DNA from 2 places in the Halomonas sp. TP35 genome. Region 1 is predicted to be linked to the other one. Evidence: predicted binding sites of a transcription regulator. Region 1 holds the regulator's gene; the other holds the start of a gene.
What was found. The regulator LexA, encoded in region 1, represses DNA repair genes until DNA is damaged. The targets are predictions, from matches to a motif close to TACTGTNTANNTANACAGTA.

Region 1 (7,850 bases):
CATTCGTTGGCGCTTTCCAAAGTCTCCATTGAATTTGATATCGACCCTGCGCAGGGCTGTGTCCACGTGACGGCACTGTGTCGATTAAATGGGCGTACGGGTGTTGAGATGGAGGCGCTTACCGCGGTGTCGGTCGCGTGTTTAACGCTCTACGATATGTGTAAAGCCGTCGATAAGGATATGTGTATCGACGCTGTTCAGCTTGAAAGCAAACGCGGCGGCGTACGTGGTGATTATCAGCGCAGTGCTCGCCCGCAAGCCCCCATTGTGACGGGAGAAGGGACGGCAGGCGAAGTGACACTAGGCGAACGCTGCGCCTCGCCCTGTGTTCGGGTGAAGTTTTTAGCCGAGCTGCGTGAACGTGTCGGTGTGAGTGATACGGTGCTTGACTTGGACCAGGTGCCGAGCCGTGATATTGCGGGTTTGAAGGCTGCGCTGAGCCAGCGTGATACGCGATTTAGCGTGCTCACCGACCAGCGGACGCTGTGTGCGATTAACCAGGTGATGGCTAACGATAGCGCACGGATTACAGACGAGGATGAAGTCGCCTTTTTTCCACCCGTGACAGGGGGTTAATTGATGAATATCCAGGTCCGAATCCAGTCAGCGCCTTTTTCATTAGGCGATGGCTATGCATCTACGCTCACTCAGCGAACCGATATTGGCGCGGTTGTCAGTTTTACAGGGTTGGTTCGGGACTTTAACGAGTCGCCTGATGTCACCGGACTTACCCTGGAACACTACCCCGGCATGACAGAGCGTACGCTGGAGCAGATAGGTGAACAGGCGTGGCAGCGCTGGGCGCTCCAAGCGGTTTATATTGTTCATCGGGTGGGCTACCTGGCGCCGGGTGATCCCATCGTTAGGGTGCTGGTGGCGAGCGCTCACCGGCGCGAAGCATTTGAAGCGTGTGACTTTATTATGGATTTTTTAAAAACCCAAGCGCCGTTCTGGAAAAAGGAGCATTCCACACAGGGTGAGTATTGGGTGAAAGAACGCGCTACCGATTGGCAAGATGCCGAGCGCTGGGCATAAGACGATTACAGTACCCGCCTAGCGAGTGTGCTGCGTTCTAAAGGATGCGGTTACGCCTCGTTTCGTTTATAGAGGCGCTTCCGCGGCCATTATTTGTAAGTGAACCTCGGGCATGTGCTGCATGTGGTCCGCCAACCAATGAATCAAGCGTGGCTGTAGCGCAAAGCGCAAATCAGCCAGCGTATCCGCTTTAATCTCCTCCAACTGATTGTCCAGCCATTCGCTAAAGCTATCTTCATCGAGTGGGCTGGCGTTGCTGCTATCCAGCATCAAGCGACCGATGCGCCACCATCCTGTATCGCTGGCCGCAACAGGCAAGGCGAGAAATAAACTGCCTCGACGCGTCGTGGTTTTGGTGGCATCCAGGCCTGGATGCGGCACAACGCTATTCTGATTAACGATACAGGGCGGTTGAGGGTGGCGGGCTTCGCAGCGCAGTCCCAAGTGGTCCATAACGATCATGTCGCCATTAACGGGTGCTAAAGGTGCGCTGATGCCCAAGGAGTCTGCAATCGCTTGGTGGGCCTGCTGATGGCGCGCCTCGCCGTGCACGGGGATCAAATATTTGGGTCTGATCCACTGGTAGAATTTGACGAGTTCTTCTTGCGAAGGGTGGCCGGTGGCGTGCAGCTCAGGATGATTAACCTCATCAAAGATCGTGACCCCAAGTTGGACCAAACGTTTTTTGAGCTGATCAATGGGGCGTTCATTGCCGGGGATAGCTTTGGCAGAGAAAATGACGTTATCGCCAGGCTCAAGGTCAATAAACGGATGGCGCCCTTGAGCAAGTCGTTGCAGTGCTGCACGAGGTTCACCCTGGCTACCTGTGGCGATAATCACCACTTCATCGGGGGGCAAATAGCCCAAATCATGAGGGGGGACAAGCGCTGGAAAGTCATCCATGTAGCCAAGCCCGCGTGCAATGCTCACCATGCGCTCCATGGATCGTCCCATCAAACTGACCCGACGGCCGCATTGATGAGCCGCCCGGCCAATGGCTAATACGCGTGCCAGGTTGCTTGCAAAGCAGGAGACCACGACGCGGCCCTTGCATTCATTCAGTGTTTTAGAGAGCGCTTTAGCCACATCGCCTTCACTGCTGGAGTGGCCAGGCAGAGGGGCATTGGTTGAATCACCTACTACTAAATCAATCGGGGCAAGCGCTCGAAATTGCGCCGCGTTGATGGGCGTGCCAATCAGCGGCTCTGGGTCCAGCTTCCAATCCCCTGTGTGCATTATGCGGTAGTCGCCCATCACAATGACCAGTGCGCAGCTTTCAGGGATCGAATGGGTAACCGGCAAATAGCGCACCGAAAAGGGCGCCGTTTCCATTGCTTCGCCCGGCTCGATAATCTTAATCGCGGCGCTACTTAGTTGGTGTTCAGCGAATTTTGCGCGTAAGAGGCCTGCCGCAAGTGGGGTGGCATAGATAGGGCAGTTCCACTTGGGCCATAGCCAAGCAACCGCGCCAATGTGATCTTCATGGCCATGCGTTATAAATAACGCTTGGGGTGTTATGCCCAGCGTCTCGGCGGTGCCCAGGTTAGGTACCTGAAGGGGCGAGTTAGGCAAATCCTGGCGAATCATCATGCCGCAGTCGACCGCGATCCAGTGATCGTCGTATCCATACAGCGTTAGATTCATGCCAATTTCACCACACCCACCCAGCGGTAGTAGGCGCAGGGGAGGGCGGCGGCGAGGGCGAAGTTGAACGCGTGGTGGATGCATCGGTTATGAAAAGCCTAAAAAGTAATGTCTTAACTATACGGGAAGGCAGGGGCGGCTAACAATGACCCCCGACATTAGATAACGGTGCTTCGTTAACGGGGTTCCGGTACACTAGGCGGCCGTTATTTACGACGTTGCTATTTAGCCGCTATTTGCTGCGCCATTACGCTAAGTCACTCGTATTTCGTAGTTCGTCAAGAGTACTTCACATGTCTCATTATTATCGTTTAGTCGTTTCCTGCCCCGATCAGGTGGGTATTGTTGCCCGTGTGTCTGGTTTTATTGCTCAACAAGGCGGCTCTATCACTGAAGCCAGTCAGCATTCTGACTTGCAAACAGGCCGCTTTTTTATGCGTTATGAGATATTGGCCGATTCGCTTGGCATGTCCGTTGAAACATTACGCAGCGCCTTTGAGCCAATTGCTCAAGAGTTTTCCATGCAGTGGGCGCTGATGGATACCCAAAAGCGTCGGCGAGTCATACTCATGGTCTCTCGTGAGTCTCACTGCCTGGTGGATTTGCTTTACCGTTGGCAGGCAGGTGAGCTGGATTGCGACATAGCCGGTGTGATTTCTAATCACGAAGACATGCGTTCAATCGCTGAGTGGTACAGAATTCCTTATCACCATGTGCCGGTGGACCCGAATAATAAGGAAGCGTCGTTTGCTCAGGTGCAGGAGCTTATCGATAACGCGCGAGCGGACTGTATTGTATTGGCGCGCTACATGCAGATTCTGCCCCCGTCGTTGTGTGAGCGCTATGCTGGGCAGGTGATTAATATTCACCACAGCTTCTTGCCTTCATTTGCCGGTGCCAAACCGTATCATCAGGCCTATGAGCGCGGTGTAAAACTGATTGGCGCGACGTGTCACTACGTGACGGAGGAGTTGGATGCAGGGCCGATTATTGAGCAGGATATTCATCGCGTGAGTCATTGCCATACGCCAACCGACCTGGTTCGCTTTGGACGCGATGTAGAAAAAGCCGTACTGGCGCGAGGCCTGCGCTGGCATCTGGAGGACCGCGTTTTGATCCACGGCAATAAGACGGTGGTCTTTAGCTAAGCGTTTTAAAAACTGTTGAAGCTGAATCAGTAACAAAACAAGGGGGTGGTCATGAAAAGGGCCACCCCCTTGATGCTTTTAAAATCCGATTTTACGCAAACGGATTATTAGCCCAGCGCTTGGCCATTACCGCCACGGATGACGCCTACACCTACGCCTTCAATATCCAGTGATTGGGTTCGCAGGTCGATTTCAATCGGTGCAAAATCAGCGTTTTCTGCAATCAACATTACCTGATGCCCTTGGCGTTGAAAGCGTTTTACGGTTACTTCATCTTCCAGCCGCGCAACGACGATTTGCCCGTCACGTACACGATCAGTGCGGTGCACCGCTAGTAAATCGCCTTCCAGGATACCCACATCCTTCATGGATAAACCGCGTACCCGCAGGAGATAGTCGGCTTTAGGGGTGAAATATTCCGCGGGTAGCGGGCAGTAACGGTCAATATGCTCCGCTGCAAGGATCGGGCTGCCAGCGGCAACTTCACCAATAACCGGCAAGCCCATCGGCGGAAGATCATTGTTGTTGGCCGCAGCGGTGGCGGGTAATTCGCTAACGTCCTGCGCTTCCTGGTTGGGGAGGCGAATTCCCCGCGACGTATTGCGAATAATCCGGATCACGCCTTTACGCTCAAGAGCACGTAAATGCTCTTCAGCGGCATTGGGGGACTTAAAGCCCAAGGCCTTGGCAATTTCGGCGCGGGTGGGAGGGTAGCCGAATTCACCCATGGTTTTTACTATAAAATCAAAAACATGTTGCTGACGTGCTGTGAGTGGCCGCGACATACCAAACTCCATAAACAATAAAAGACAGTCGGTATCTGTCTGCTTGATCAGTATGTGTTTAAGTATACAGTATGTTGCTCTATCCAGTACATGGTTAAAAAAGCAGCTTGTTAAAACACTGACTGTCACCGGTAAGACGTTTGAATTAACGCTAATGCGCAGGGTAACCAAATAAAAAATCGGCTAATAAGGGTGATTGAGCCTGATTAAGATATGACTTACTATTCTGTCATGTTTTAAACACTCGTTTCTTCGGAGGCCATAATGGCACAATCTGACACGGTGTCGCGCATCCTGGATACCGCTGAGGTGCTGTTTGCAGAGCGTGGCTTTGCTGAAACGTCACTGCGTAACATCACCAGTAAAGCGCGGGTAAACCTGGCGGCCGTTAATTATCATTTTGGTTCCAAGAAAGCCCTCATCCAAGCCGTATTCTCACGCTATCTAGACCCGTTTACTCAGCGTTTTCATGGTGCGCTCGATGAGCTTGAAGCCCGCTATGTCGATAGCCCCATCCCCCTGGAAGAGCTGCTTGAAACAATGGCCACCACGGTGCTAGCGGTGCCTGCTGAACGCAATAGTTTGAAAGTCTTTATGCGCTTATTGGGGTTAGCCTATAGTCAAGCGCAAGGGCATTTACGGCGCCATATTCAAGAGCAATATGGGGATGTGTTTACCCGTTTTACCGGGCTTGTGCGTAAGGCGACCCCTGATTTACCCGATGCCGAGCGTTTTTGGCGGCTGCACTTTATGTTGGGTACGGTCATATTCACCTTGTCAGGGCTGGATGCGCTACGTGATATCGCCTCCAAGGACTATCAGGAGCAGGTGACTGTGCGTGATTTAGTGCGGCGCCTGCGTCCTGTGGTCGTTGCCGCCATGAATGCTCCACTGCCGCAAGAGGTTGAAGGAGCGCAGCATGCGAACGCCCCTGTTAGCTGAGTTGCCACCTAAAAAAGACGGCTGGATCGAAATTGATACCAGCGCACAAATCCTGCGCTGGTGGCAGGGTCAAACACCAGGCTTTGAGTGCGCTATCTCTACTGGACGCGCTGGCGTTGGCCAGCAAGATGGAAGCGGCCAAACACCGCATGGCTGGCACTATGTTCGCGCGGCAATTGGCCACGAACAGCCGGTCAATGCCGTATTTAGAGGCAGGCGTTTTACCGGTGAAATTTTCTCAAGTGACTTGGCCGACGCTCATCCGACACGTGACTGGATTTTGACGCGAATTTTATGGCTTTGTGGGTTAGAGCGAGGATTTAACCGCGCAGGTTCCGTCGACTCTCAGCGCCGCTATATTTATGTACACGGAACGCCGCCCGACCAACCGATGGGCAAACCTGCTTCACATGGCTGTGTTCGTATGCGCAATGAGGACCTGCTTTATATCTTTGAGCGCGCCGTGCCTGGAACGCCTGTTTGGCTACATGGCAGCCGTCCGTAGTGGCCTTATGCAGAGGCTTTTTTGACTCTGTGCGTTGATCGTCTAAAATCATCGGCCCTTTTGTTGGATCCCTGCTAATGACTCAACCTATTGGCCCGGTCATGCTCGACCTGGAAGGGCCTGAATTATCCAATGCTGAAAAGCGCTTGCTGCTTGAACCCGCTGTCGGTGGCGTGATTTTGTTTGCCCGTAATGTGGAAGACGCCTACCAGGTGCGCAAGCTGTGTAGCGATATAAGGCGCATACGGGGCGATCTTTTATTGGCGGTTGACCAAGAGGGTGGCCGCGTACAGCGTATCAAACAAGGGCTTACCCGCTTACCAGCCATGGCCCGGATTGGCGAGCGTTATGCCCAAGACCCGGAAGAAGGCCGCTCTCTCGCCATAGACGCAGGTTGGTTGCTTGGCATGGAAATGGCCGCATGTGGGCTGGATATCAGCTTTGCGCCAGTGCTTGATGTGGATAGCGGGATTTCTAGCGTCATTGGCGACCGTAGTTTCAGTGGTGACCCAGAGCACGTTGCTCAATTAGGCGCCGCTTTTGTTGAGGGCTTGCATCAGGCGGGCATGGCCGCTGTGGGTAAGCACTTCCCTGGCCACGGCGGCGTAGCCGCGGATTCCCATGTCGCACTGCCCATTGATGAGCGTTCAATGGAGGCAATTAAACAACGCGACCTTGTCCCCTTTGCACAGCTAGCTTCCCAGCTGGATGGCATCATGCCCGCGCATGTCATTTATCGAGCGTTTGATACACGCCCGGCGGGCTTTTCGCCCAGTTGGTTGGGTATGCTGCGTGAATCGCTGGGCTTTAAAGGCTGTATTTTTTCAGATGATTTAAGTATGGCAGGTGCTCACGAAGCGGGTGAGCCACGCGAGCGTGCCGCTGCTGCACTCGCCGCTGGCTGCGATATGTTGCTGGTGTGTAACGACCGTACCGCTGCGCTTGAGGTTGTTGAAGCCAGCCAAGGCATCGCCAATAAGCGTCCCGCGAAACTCCGCTATGGCCGTGCACGACCTGATTTGGATGCGCTGACCGCGCTGGGGCGTTGGCGACGTACGCATGCCAGGCTAGAAGCGCTGGCGGACTGCCCTAGCCCCACCTGATTTTTCTTTTCGCAATATTGCTACATGTTTTGGGAGTTACCCCATGTCCAAATTGGATAAAGAAGCGCTTGAGTCATTGGACTCAATGCGCCAGCTAATGGAAACAGCAGACTGCCTGATCTCTCAGGAAGAAGTCGAGCGGGCGCTGGATCGCATGGCGGAAGCAATTACTGAAGACCTGGGTGACAAACTGCCGGTTTTTTATTGTGTGATGAACGGTGGCTTGATTACGACCGGGCATCTGCTGACCCGATTGGGGTTTCCGCTGGAAGTGGACTATTTGCATGCCACGCGTTATCGCAACGAGTTGCGCGGTGGCGAGCTTTTCTGGCGTGTATCGCCTGAAATTCCCATGGCCGGACGTCACGTCGTTATCGTGGATGACATTTTGGATGAAGGGTCGACGCTCGCCGCGATTCTTGCTTACTGTAAAGAAGCTCAGGCAGCCAGCGTTACGACTGCCGTCCTGGTGGATAAGCAACATAACCGAAAAGCGGTGCCGGGCCTGAAAGCTGATTACTGCAGCCTGGAGGTCGCGGACCGCTATGTGTTCGGTTTTGGTATGGACTACAAAGGTTACTGGCGTAACGCCCCGGGTATCTTCGCCCCCAAAGGCATGTAATTTTTAGCTTTGTTATTTAATGCTGGTTTAGCGGGGGGAGAAGCGCCTCGCTAAGCCTGTCTCGGC
Region 2 (7,850 bases), on a different contig from region 1:
AAAATAATCGAGTCGCCTGGGCGAACGCCTAAATTAAGCACTTGCTGCTTTTTGTTCTCGCCGTGAATTTGCAGGTCCAGGTAGATCTGCTCTTTCTTAATGCCTTTGTCACCGGTGCGCGCTGCTGGGTCGGAGAAGTGAATGGCGCCGAGTGCTTCAACGGTGCCACCCTCAATCGAGCGATAGCTGCCCGGTTTTTCGGGGTCTTCGCTGAACAGCTTCACTTCATGGCCGATAAGCACGGAAGGTAAAAATGAGTCGGTGTTGATCCAGATTTTACCGTCTTCACCGATAGAGCGTACCTGCATACGGATCTTGTCCGCATGGCCGATAATCATGACCTTGAACATATCATCGCGGTTAGGGTGCGTATCCAGCACCACGCCAGCGTTGCCCTTGAACTGGTGAAGGTGCCAGTTTTTTGGGGCAAATGTCTCAAAGTAGGGCTTTAAGACGCCGTAGGTCATGGCCCCTTCAAGGCCAACCGGGCTAGGCGCGGCTAGAATGTCGCGCATTAGCTTGAACTGCGCTTCGGGCATCGGTTGTGTCCAGGGTTTGGCGTTATCGCTCATTCAAACTCTCCATGTGGTTATCTGTGTGACTAGTCTGCCAGATTCATCAGGCTCTTCCACCATTAGACGATGTGGGCCACGCCGTGTACACGTAATATGCAGGCTAATTAACTAGAAACAACGGTTAAGCCAAAACAGCGACAGGAGAGAGCATGAGTACGGCATCGCTACGCGTTCAGCGCTACAGGGTATTGTTGGCGGGCGTTTGCAGTCAGCTTTTGTGTGTTGGCATTGCCCGCTTTGCCTATACGCCATTGCTGCCGATCATGCAGCAGCACACCTGGATGGGCGACGCGGATGGTGGCTGGCTAGCGGCGCTTAATTACGCGGGCTATATGCTGGGCGCGGTGCTGGCCGCCTCGATTCGCAGTATTTACATCAAAGACACGCTTTACCGTATTGGCCTGGTGCTGGCGGTGCTGACAACCGTGGGCATGGCACTTACTGAGCACTTTTGGCTATGGGCGGCGCTGCGTTTTTTTGCGGGGCTTTCCAGCAGTGCGGCCATGCTTTTGGCGTCTGGGCTGATCCTGCACTGGTTGATGAACCATCACCAGCGGGGAGAGCTGGGGATTCATTTTGCGGGGCTGGGGTTAGGCATTGTACTGGCTGCTGTGGCGGTAGAGTTAATGCTGGCGTTCTCGCTTGACTGGCAAAGCCAGTGGTGGCTTTTTGGCGTATTGGGCGCGGTGCTGTTGGTGCCTGCTTGGCGATGTCTGCCACGCCCGGTAAAGCCGGTTGCAGGTGCGCATCAAAAAGAGTTGCCGGCTGCCAAGCCGCCTTCGCGTACCTTTATGTGCTTAATGTTGCCCGCCTATTTTTGTGCTGGGTACGGCTATGTGATTAATGCCACGTTTATTGTCGCCATCGTGGAGCGAGAACCGCTGCTTGCGGGCGCGGGTAACTGGACGTTTGCTGTGGTCGGTTTAGCGGCCGCACCTGCCGTTATGCTGTGGGATTTGGTGGCGCGGAGGATTGGCTATTTGGGGGCGCTGGTGGTGGCCATGTCGATCCAAGCGGTGGGAATTGTATTGCCTGCTATCTCCTCAAACCTGGTGGTTGTGTTGCTCAGCGCGGTGCTATACGGCGGCACTTTTCTAGGCTGCGTGAGTTTGGTGCTGACCATGGCTGGCAGGCTTTACCCGGCAAGCCCGGCGCGCTTAATGGGCCAAATGACGCTGGCGTATGGCGCCGCGCAGATCTTTGCACCCGCCTTAACCGGTGTGCTGGCTGAGGCTTCGGGCCGCTATACCGTGGGCCTTTGGCTGGCCGGTGGCTTTGTCATGTTGGGGGCGGTGCTATTGGTGTGGCTGCGATGCGTGGACCAAACTGCCCAGCGGCTGGATGCCGAGGCGAAAGCGCTGTCCGTAATGCGCTAGTTGAAGAGCTAAGTGATGAGCGAATGGGGCAGGCCGGGGAGAAGGCAGGGGCGCCGGGCGGTTGTTTTAAAAAAGAGTTAACGAGTTTTGTGCTTTTGAGCCGAAATCCTCTAGGATAAACGCTTTTTTTACACCAGAAGGATAGTCATGGCGTCTTCCGAGCAACCTCGCATCCAGTGGCTGGGCCGCTGGGGGTTCATGCTCGCCGCTACCGGTTCGGCGGTAGGGCTGGGCAACATATGGAAATTCCCGTATATCACCGGCGAGTATGGCGGTGGCGCGTTTGTTCTTGTCTATCTGGCGTGCATTTTTGCGGTGGGCGTGCCGGTAATGATGAGCGAAATCGCTTTCGGGCGCCGCGGGCGCGGCAGCCCCATTGATGCGATTCGTCGAGTGGTTAACGAGTCCGGTCGCTCATCGGCGTGGTCGCTGCTTGGCTGGATGGCCATGCTGTGCGGTTTTTTGATTCTGTCGTTCTACGTGGTCGTGGCAGGCTGGTCGTTTTCTTATCTGTGGAAGATGTTAACCGGTGGCCTGGTGGGCACCAGCGTTGACGACATGGCCGCCGTTTTTGGGGAAAACAACGCCAACCCGCTCAATCTTGGCTTCTGGAGCACGCTTGTTACGCTGGTTACCATGATTATTGTGGGCAAAGGCGTTCAGGAGGGGATCGAGAAAAACGTCAGTTGGATGATGCCTGGCCTGGTCATCATGCTGATACTGCTGATTGTGTACGGCGTGTTTTCCGGTGGCTTTGGTGATGCGGTACGTTTTTTGTTTTCCTTCAAGGCGGGGAGCCTCTCCAGTGAAGGGATGCTGGCCGCGCTTGGCCATGCGTTCTTTACCTTATCGCTTGCCTCGGGTGCCATTCTTACTTACGGAAGCTACCTGCCCAAAGGTGCCTCCATTGGGCGTACCACCATTAGCGTTGCCATTGCAGATACGGCCGTTGCCTTGATGGCGGGGCTGGCGATCTTCCCGGTAATTTTTGCCAATGGCATGGACCCAGGTGAAGGCCCGGGGCTTATCTTTATGAGCTTGCCGCTGGCGTTCCAGGCGATGCCGCTGGGCACGCTGTTTGGGATTCTATTTTTCGCCATGCTCTCCATGGCCGCGCTGACATCGTCCATTTCGATGATTGAGGCGACCGTTTCCTGGCTCTGCGACAACAAGGGGTTCTCACGCCGCAGTGCTGCGTGGAGCACGGGGATTGTTCTTTGGCTGATTAGTACTGCTGCCATGCTCTCCTTTAACCTAGGGGCTGATTGGACGTTGGCAGGCAAGACCTTCTTTGACTGGCTGGACTACATCACTTCACGCTGGATGATGCCGTTGGGTGGGTTAGGCACCGTCATACTGGCAGGCTTTGTCCTGAAGAGTGAAACGTTCCGCGACGAGCTGGGACTCTCGCCTCTGCCCTATACGCTATGGCTTGCCATGGTGCGTTATGTCAGCCCGCTGGGTATTTTGGTTATTTTCGCTGATGCATTAGGGCTGTTTACCGTTACCTTTTCAGTTCATTGGCCGTGGTTGTTGGCTATCCTGCTGATCATGATGGCGTTGGGCGAGTGGTTGAGCCCTCGCCTGCGTCAGGCGTTAACGACACGCTAACGGTTTCTCCCGACAACCAACGCTGCTGCTGAGCAATGAGTGACGGCTCATCCAGCGGCGTTTGGCAATGTGCATAGACTTCCCTTGAATCGTTCCCGCCTGTGGTAAGCCCCGCCAGTAAGGGTGGTTTGAGTTTCTTCCTGAGATCGTAGTTGAGACAGGAGTTGAGATAGCAGTGGTTACTTGCGTAAAGCAGATTGCTTGATAGCACCAGGATGAGTGCCTGCCTTCATCAACTCATCCCAGCGTGTGGTGTAGCGGCCTGAGCGGTGCCCGCAGCGTAGCTGCCAGGCGGCATCGGCATCCGTCATGCCAAAGCTGATGGTGCCTTGCCCCATGCGCTGATTGATATTATCCAGCGTGGCCATTAAGTAAGGGTATCGGTTCCGCGGCGGTTGATGTAGCAACGAGAGCTGGTGCTGCTCGGCATCAACCAGATCCAGCAGCATCACACCTGCCTTCATAAACCGGTAGCCTGGTCGGTAAACCTGTTCAACCCCTTGGTGAACGGCCTCAAGAATTGTGCGCGTATCGTCGCTGGGTGAGGGCAGGGGCACCATGGCATGGGGGAAATACTGGGGTTGGTCTCGGCGGTGACGGTTGGTGTTTAAAAAAATCATCACGGCTCGCGTTAGGTTGCGCTGCTGACGGAGTTTTTCGGCGCTGCGCTGGGCATGTTGGCGTAACGCGTTATGTACTTCTGTTTTACTGCCGGTTGATTGGCCGAATGAGCGCGACGTCATAATGCGGTGGCGCGGTTGATCCAGCGCATTCATCTGCAGGCAGGGCGTACCGCGCAGTTCCAGTGCTGTGCGGGCCAGCACTACCGAAAAATGTTTGCGCAGTAGCCGAAGGTCAGCCTCACGCAAGTCCCAGGCGGTATTAATATTGCTGATCGCTAACCGCTCAGCAATCCGGCGCCCAACGCCCCATACGCTGCTCACCGGTGTCTGTTTAAGCAGGGCGGTCGTTGCCGCATCTTTTCCCGTCAGCAGGCACACGCCTTGATAGTGAGTCGCCTGCTTGGCCAGGTGATTGGCAAGCTTAGCCAGCGTATGCGTAGGGGCCAGCCCAACGCATACCGGCAGGCCTAAATGGCGCCGGATCCGCCGACGCAGCCATTCGCCCAGGGTTTGGCACTGCTGGTTGCTGAACGTCTCCAGGTAAATAAACATTTCATCGATGGAGTACGGCGACACGGCTGGGCAGGTATCGCGCAGCAGTTGGCACAGCCTGGCCGACATATCGCCATACAGCTCATAGTTGGATGACTTGAGGTAGATGTCACCACGCTTACGCAGGCTTTCGAGCTTAAACGATGGCATGCCCATGGGGATATCCATGGTTTTCATCTCGGCAGAGCGGGCGATGATGCAGCCGTCGTTGTTCGACATAACGCCAACCGGTTTGCCTTCCAGTGCAGGATCAAACACACGCTCACAGCTGACGTAAAAGTTGTTGGCATCGACCAGGCCGATCATCGGACATACTCATGAATAACGGCACGCACTACTCCCCATAGCTGGCACTCGGTGCCTTCCAAAGGAAGCGGCGGGTAGTGAGGATGCGCGGAGCAGAGATGCGGCGTATTTTGATAGAGGGCGTAGCGCTTGATCAGCACTTCCTCTTCAAACATGGCAACCAGGATATGCCCTAGCCGAGGTTTAATGCTGCGGTCAACGACCAGCAGGTCGCCATCAAAAATCCCCCAGCCTTCCATGCTGTCACCAGCCGCTGAAAGGTAGAACGTCTGGGTAGGGTTTTTAATTAGCCGCGTATTGAGATCGAGCGTACGCGGTTCGTAATCCTGCGCTGGTGATGGAAAGCCGCTAAAGCCCGCACGGCCTTGTAACGATGAAAAAGGCAGCGGCTGAGACGTTAACGGCAAGGTGGGCACGAGCGTCGATGGAGGCAACGACATCGTCGGCATCCTCACTGAATGTAATGTGTATGTATATACAGTATTTATTCGTGAGGTTTAAATTGCAAGCGTTGAGCGGCGATTAGGCAAGCCTAGCGCGCTAGCCACAACCCCACGACTATGGCACTAACAACAGCAATAAAAAAAACAAGGTTACGGGCGCGTGTATCGCGGCGTGGTTTCATGGCAGCACCATTAGCAAGGGTTGGGGAAAAGCGGCGGAAGAATTGCGCCTGGCATGGTAACGTTTGTTACTGATACCGTCATCCAGACATTGCCTGAAAGCTGAATTCAGGAACATTAAAGGCGTCGCGTTATTTGCCAACGAGATGACCACTTCATCAGGAAAACAATGTATGCGTGAACCGACACTCCAGCACGCGTCTCGACACACTGCGCAACCGCTGGTGCTTGCGCAAGGGCGCTTGGCCGCACTGGGCTGGGGCCGCGCGGATGCACCTGTCTGGCTGGCGCTACACGGCTGGCTGGATAACGCGGCAAGCTTTAGCCGCTTGGCTCCGCTCTTGGCAGATGCACTGGATATCCGCGTGGTAGCCATTGATTTTCGCGGCCATGGGCACTCCCAGCATGCCGCTTTCGGAAGTGACTATGCGTTGTGGGATTACTGCCACGACGTGCTTGATGCGCTGGACGCGCTGGGTATTGAACAGGCTTCTTTACTGGCGCACTCCATGGGTGCGGCGGTTGCCTGCCTACTGGCCGCCGCCATGCCAGAGCGTATTGCCCGGTTAACCTTGATTGACGGGCTGGGGGCATTGAATACGCCTGCGGAAGAAACTGCCAGCCAGTTGTGCAAAGGGCTTATTGCCCATCGTCGCCCGCTTTCCCGCCCACCACGCTATGCTGATATCGAAAGTGCGGTTGCCGCGAGGGTAGCCGGTGGCGTCACCACGCTGGATAGCGTAACAGCGATGCCGTTGGTTGAGCGTAATACGCAAGCAACTGCCGATGGCTATCTACAAATGCGTACGGATAGTCGACTGCTAAAACCCTCTCTGGTGCGCTTTACCCCTGAGCAGGTGCTGGCGCTGTTAGCGTGTATTCAGGCGCCGGTACTACTGATTGAAGGCGAGCAGGGTATTTTAGGAAAGCGTGCCTGGGCCGAGCAGGCGCGCTTGGCGGTTAACGATCTGACCCGCCATGTGTTGCCTGGCGGGCATCATCTACATTTAGAATCTAAAGCGGTTGCCGCTGTGGCGGAACTCGCCACCGCCCACTGGGGAGCAGCCGTGTAAGGCCGTTAGTACGGTCGGCTCAGGCGCAATAAGGATAACCAATGAATCAGCTGACGCATGCGGGTAGCGGGAAAAAAGTGGCTTTGGTATTGGGTAGCGGCGGGGCGCGCGGTTATGCCCATATTGGTGTCATTGAAGCCCTGGAAGCGCGAGGTTTTGAGATTATTTCAGTATCGGGATGCTCCATGGGGGCGCTGATAGGCGGCATCTACGCTTCTGGCAAACTGCCCGAGTATCGCGAGTGGGTCTGTAATCTCGATTATCTGGACGTGCTAAAGCTGGTGGATGTGACCTGGAGCCCGATGGGCGCCATGCGTGCCAATAAGGTGATGAGCAAGTTGGAAGCGTTGGTAGGCGATGTGCTCATTGAGGATTTGCCTATTCCGGTAACAACGGTGGCGACTGACCTGGTTCGTCAGCGCGAAGTGTGGTTTCAAAATGGCCCGTTACTGCGCGCCATTCGTGCCTCTATCGCCATTCCTGGCGTCATTACGCCGGTCAATGTTGGCGACCAAGTGTTGGTCGATGGAGGATTGCTAAATCCGCTGCCTATCATGCCGGTTATTTCTGCCCACGAAGCAGACCTGGTCATTGCGATTAACGTAACGGCACATAGCCCGCAGCCGGTATCGCTGGAAGAACTCCTGCCCTGTGAGCACGAGGAAAATGACAGCCGAACGGCGCTAGAGCGTGACCGTGATGAAAAAATTGGCGGCTGGATGAGTGACGTGCGCCAAGCCACCCTGCGTTTATGGGAGGGGCTTGGCAGCAGTGAAGAGAGCAGTGGCGTGGAAGCTAGCGCTGAAGAGAGCGTTGAGACGCGAGGCAAGCGCGAGTGGAGCAAGCTCGATATGATTTTAGAGTCGTTTGATATTACTCAAGCGGCCCTGGCAAAATACAAAATTGCCGGTTACCCGCCGGATATATTGATCGAGATTCCCAAGACGGTATGCAGCACGTATGAGTTTCATCGCGCCAAAGACTTGATCCGCCTGGGGCGGCACTTGGCCGATGAGGCGCTTGAGCGGCGCATTCCCAGCATTGCCTCGGATGCGACAGAGTGAGGCAGCGAGCCACTGGAAAAGTGCCAGTAGAGCAGTGAAGAGAGTGG

Region 2: a site for LexA is predicted at 5,507-5,526, ahead of ACT3RU_RS11615 (LexA family protein). Genes of this name have one in related genera too.

The regions. Positions count from the first base shown of each region.
Region 1 is NZ_JBQSUZ010000017.1:28,456-36,305, forward strand. It holds gene moaC (cyclic pyranopterin monophosphate synthase MoaC) at 1-576, shown strand, start outside; gene moaE (molybdopterin synthase catalytic subunit MoaE) at 580-1,035, shown strand; gene ACT3RU_RS15535 (ribonuclease J) at 1,102-2,679, opposite strand; gene purU (formyltetrahydrofolate deformylase) at 2,973-3,827, shown strand; gene lexA (transcriptional repressor LexA) at 3,935-4,612, opposite strand; gene ACT3RU_RS15550 (TetR/AcrR family transcriptional regulator) at 4,877-5,554, shown strand; gene ACT3RU_RS15555 (L,D-transpeptidase) at 5,532-6,059, shown strand; gene nagZ (beta-N-acetylhexosaminidase) at 6,137-7,162, shown strand; gene ACT3RU_RS15565 (hypoxanthine-guanine phosphoribosyltransferase) at 7,206-7,784, shown strand; gene ppsR (posphoenolpyruvate synthetase regulatory kinase/phosphorylase PpsR) at 7,812-7,850, opposite strand, start outside.
Region 2 is NZ_JBQSUZ010000009.1:2,755-10,604, forward strand. It holds gene ACT3RU_RS11595 (M20/M25/M40 family metallo-hydrolase) at 1-572, opposite strand, end outside; gene ACT3RU_RS11600 (YbfB/YjiJ family MFS transporter) at 725-1,951, shown strand; gene ACT3RU_RS11605 (sodium-dependent transporter) at 2,099-3,562, shown strand; gene ACT3RU_RS11610 (Y-family DNA polymerase) at 3,742-5,043, opposite strand; gene ACT3RU_RS11615 (LexA family protein) at 5,040-5,483, opposite strand; gene ACT3RU_RS11620 (alpha/beta fold hydrolase) at 5,840-6,739, shown strand; gene ACT3RU_RS11625 (patatin-like phospholipase family protein) at 6,781-7,803, shown strand.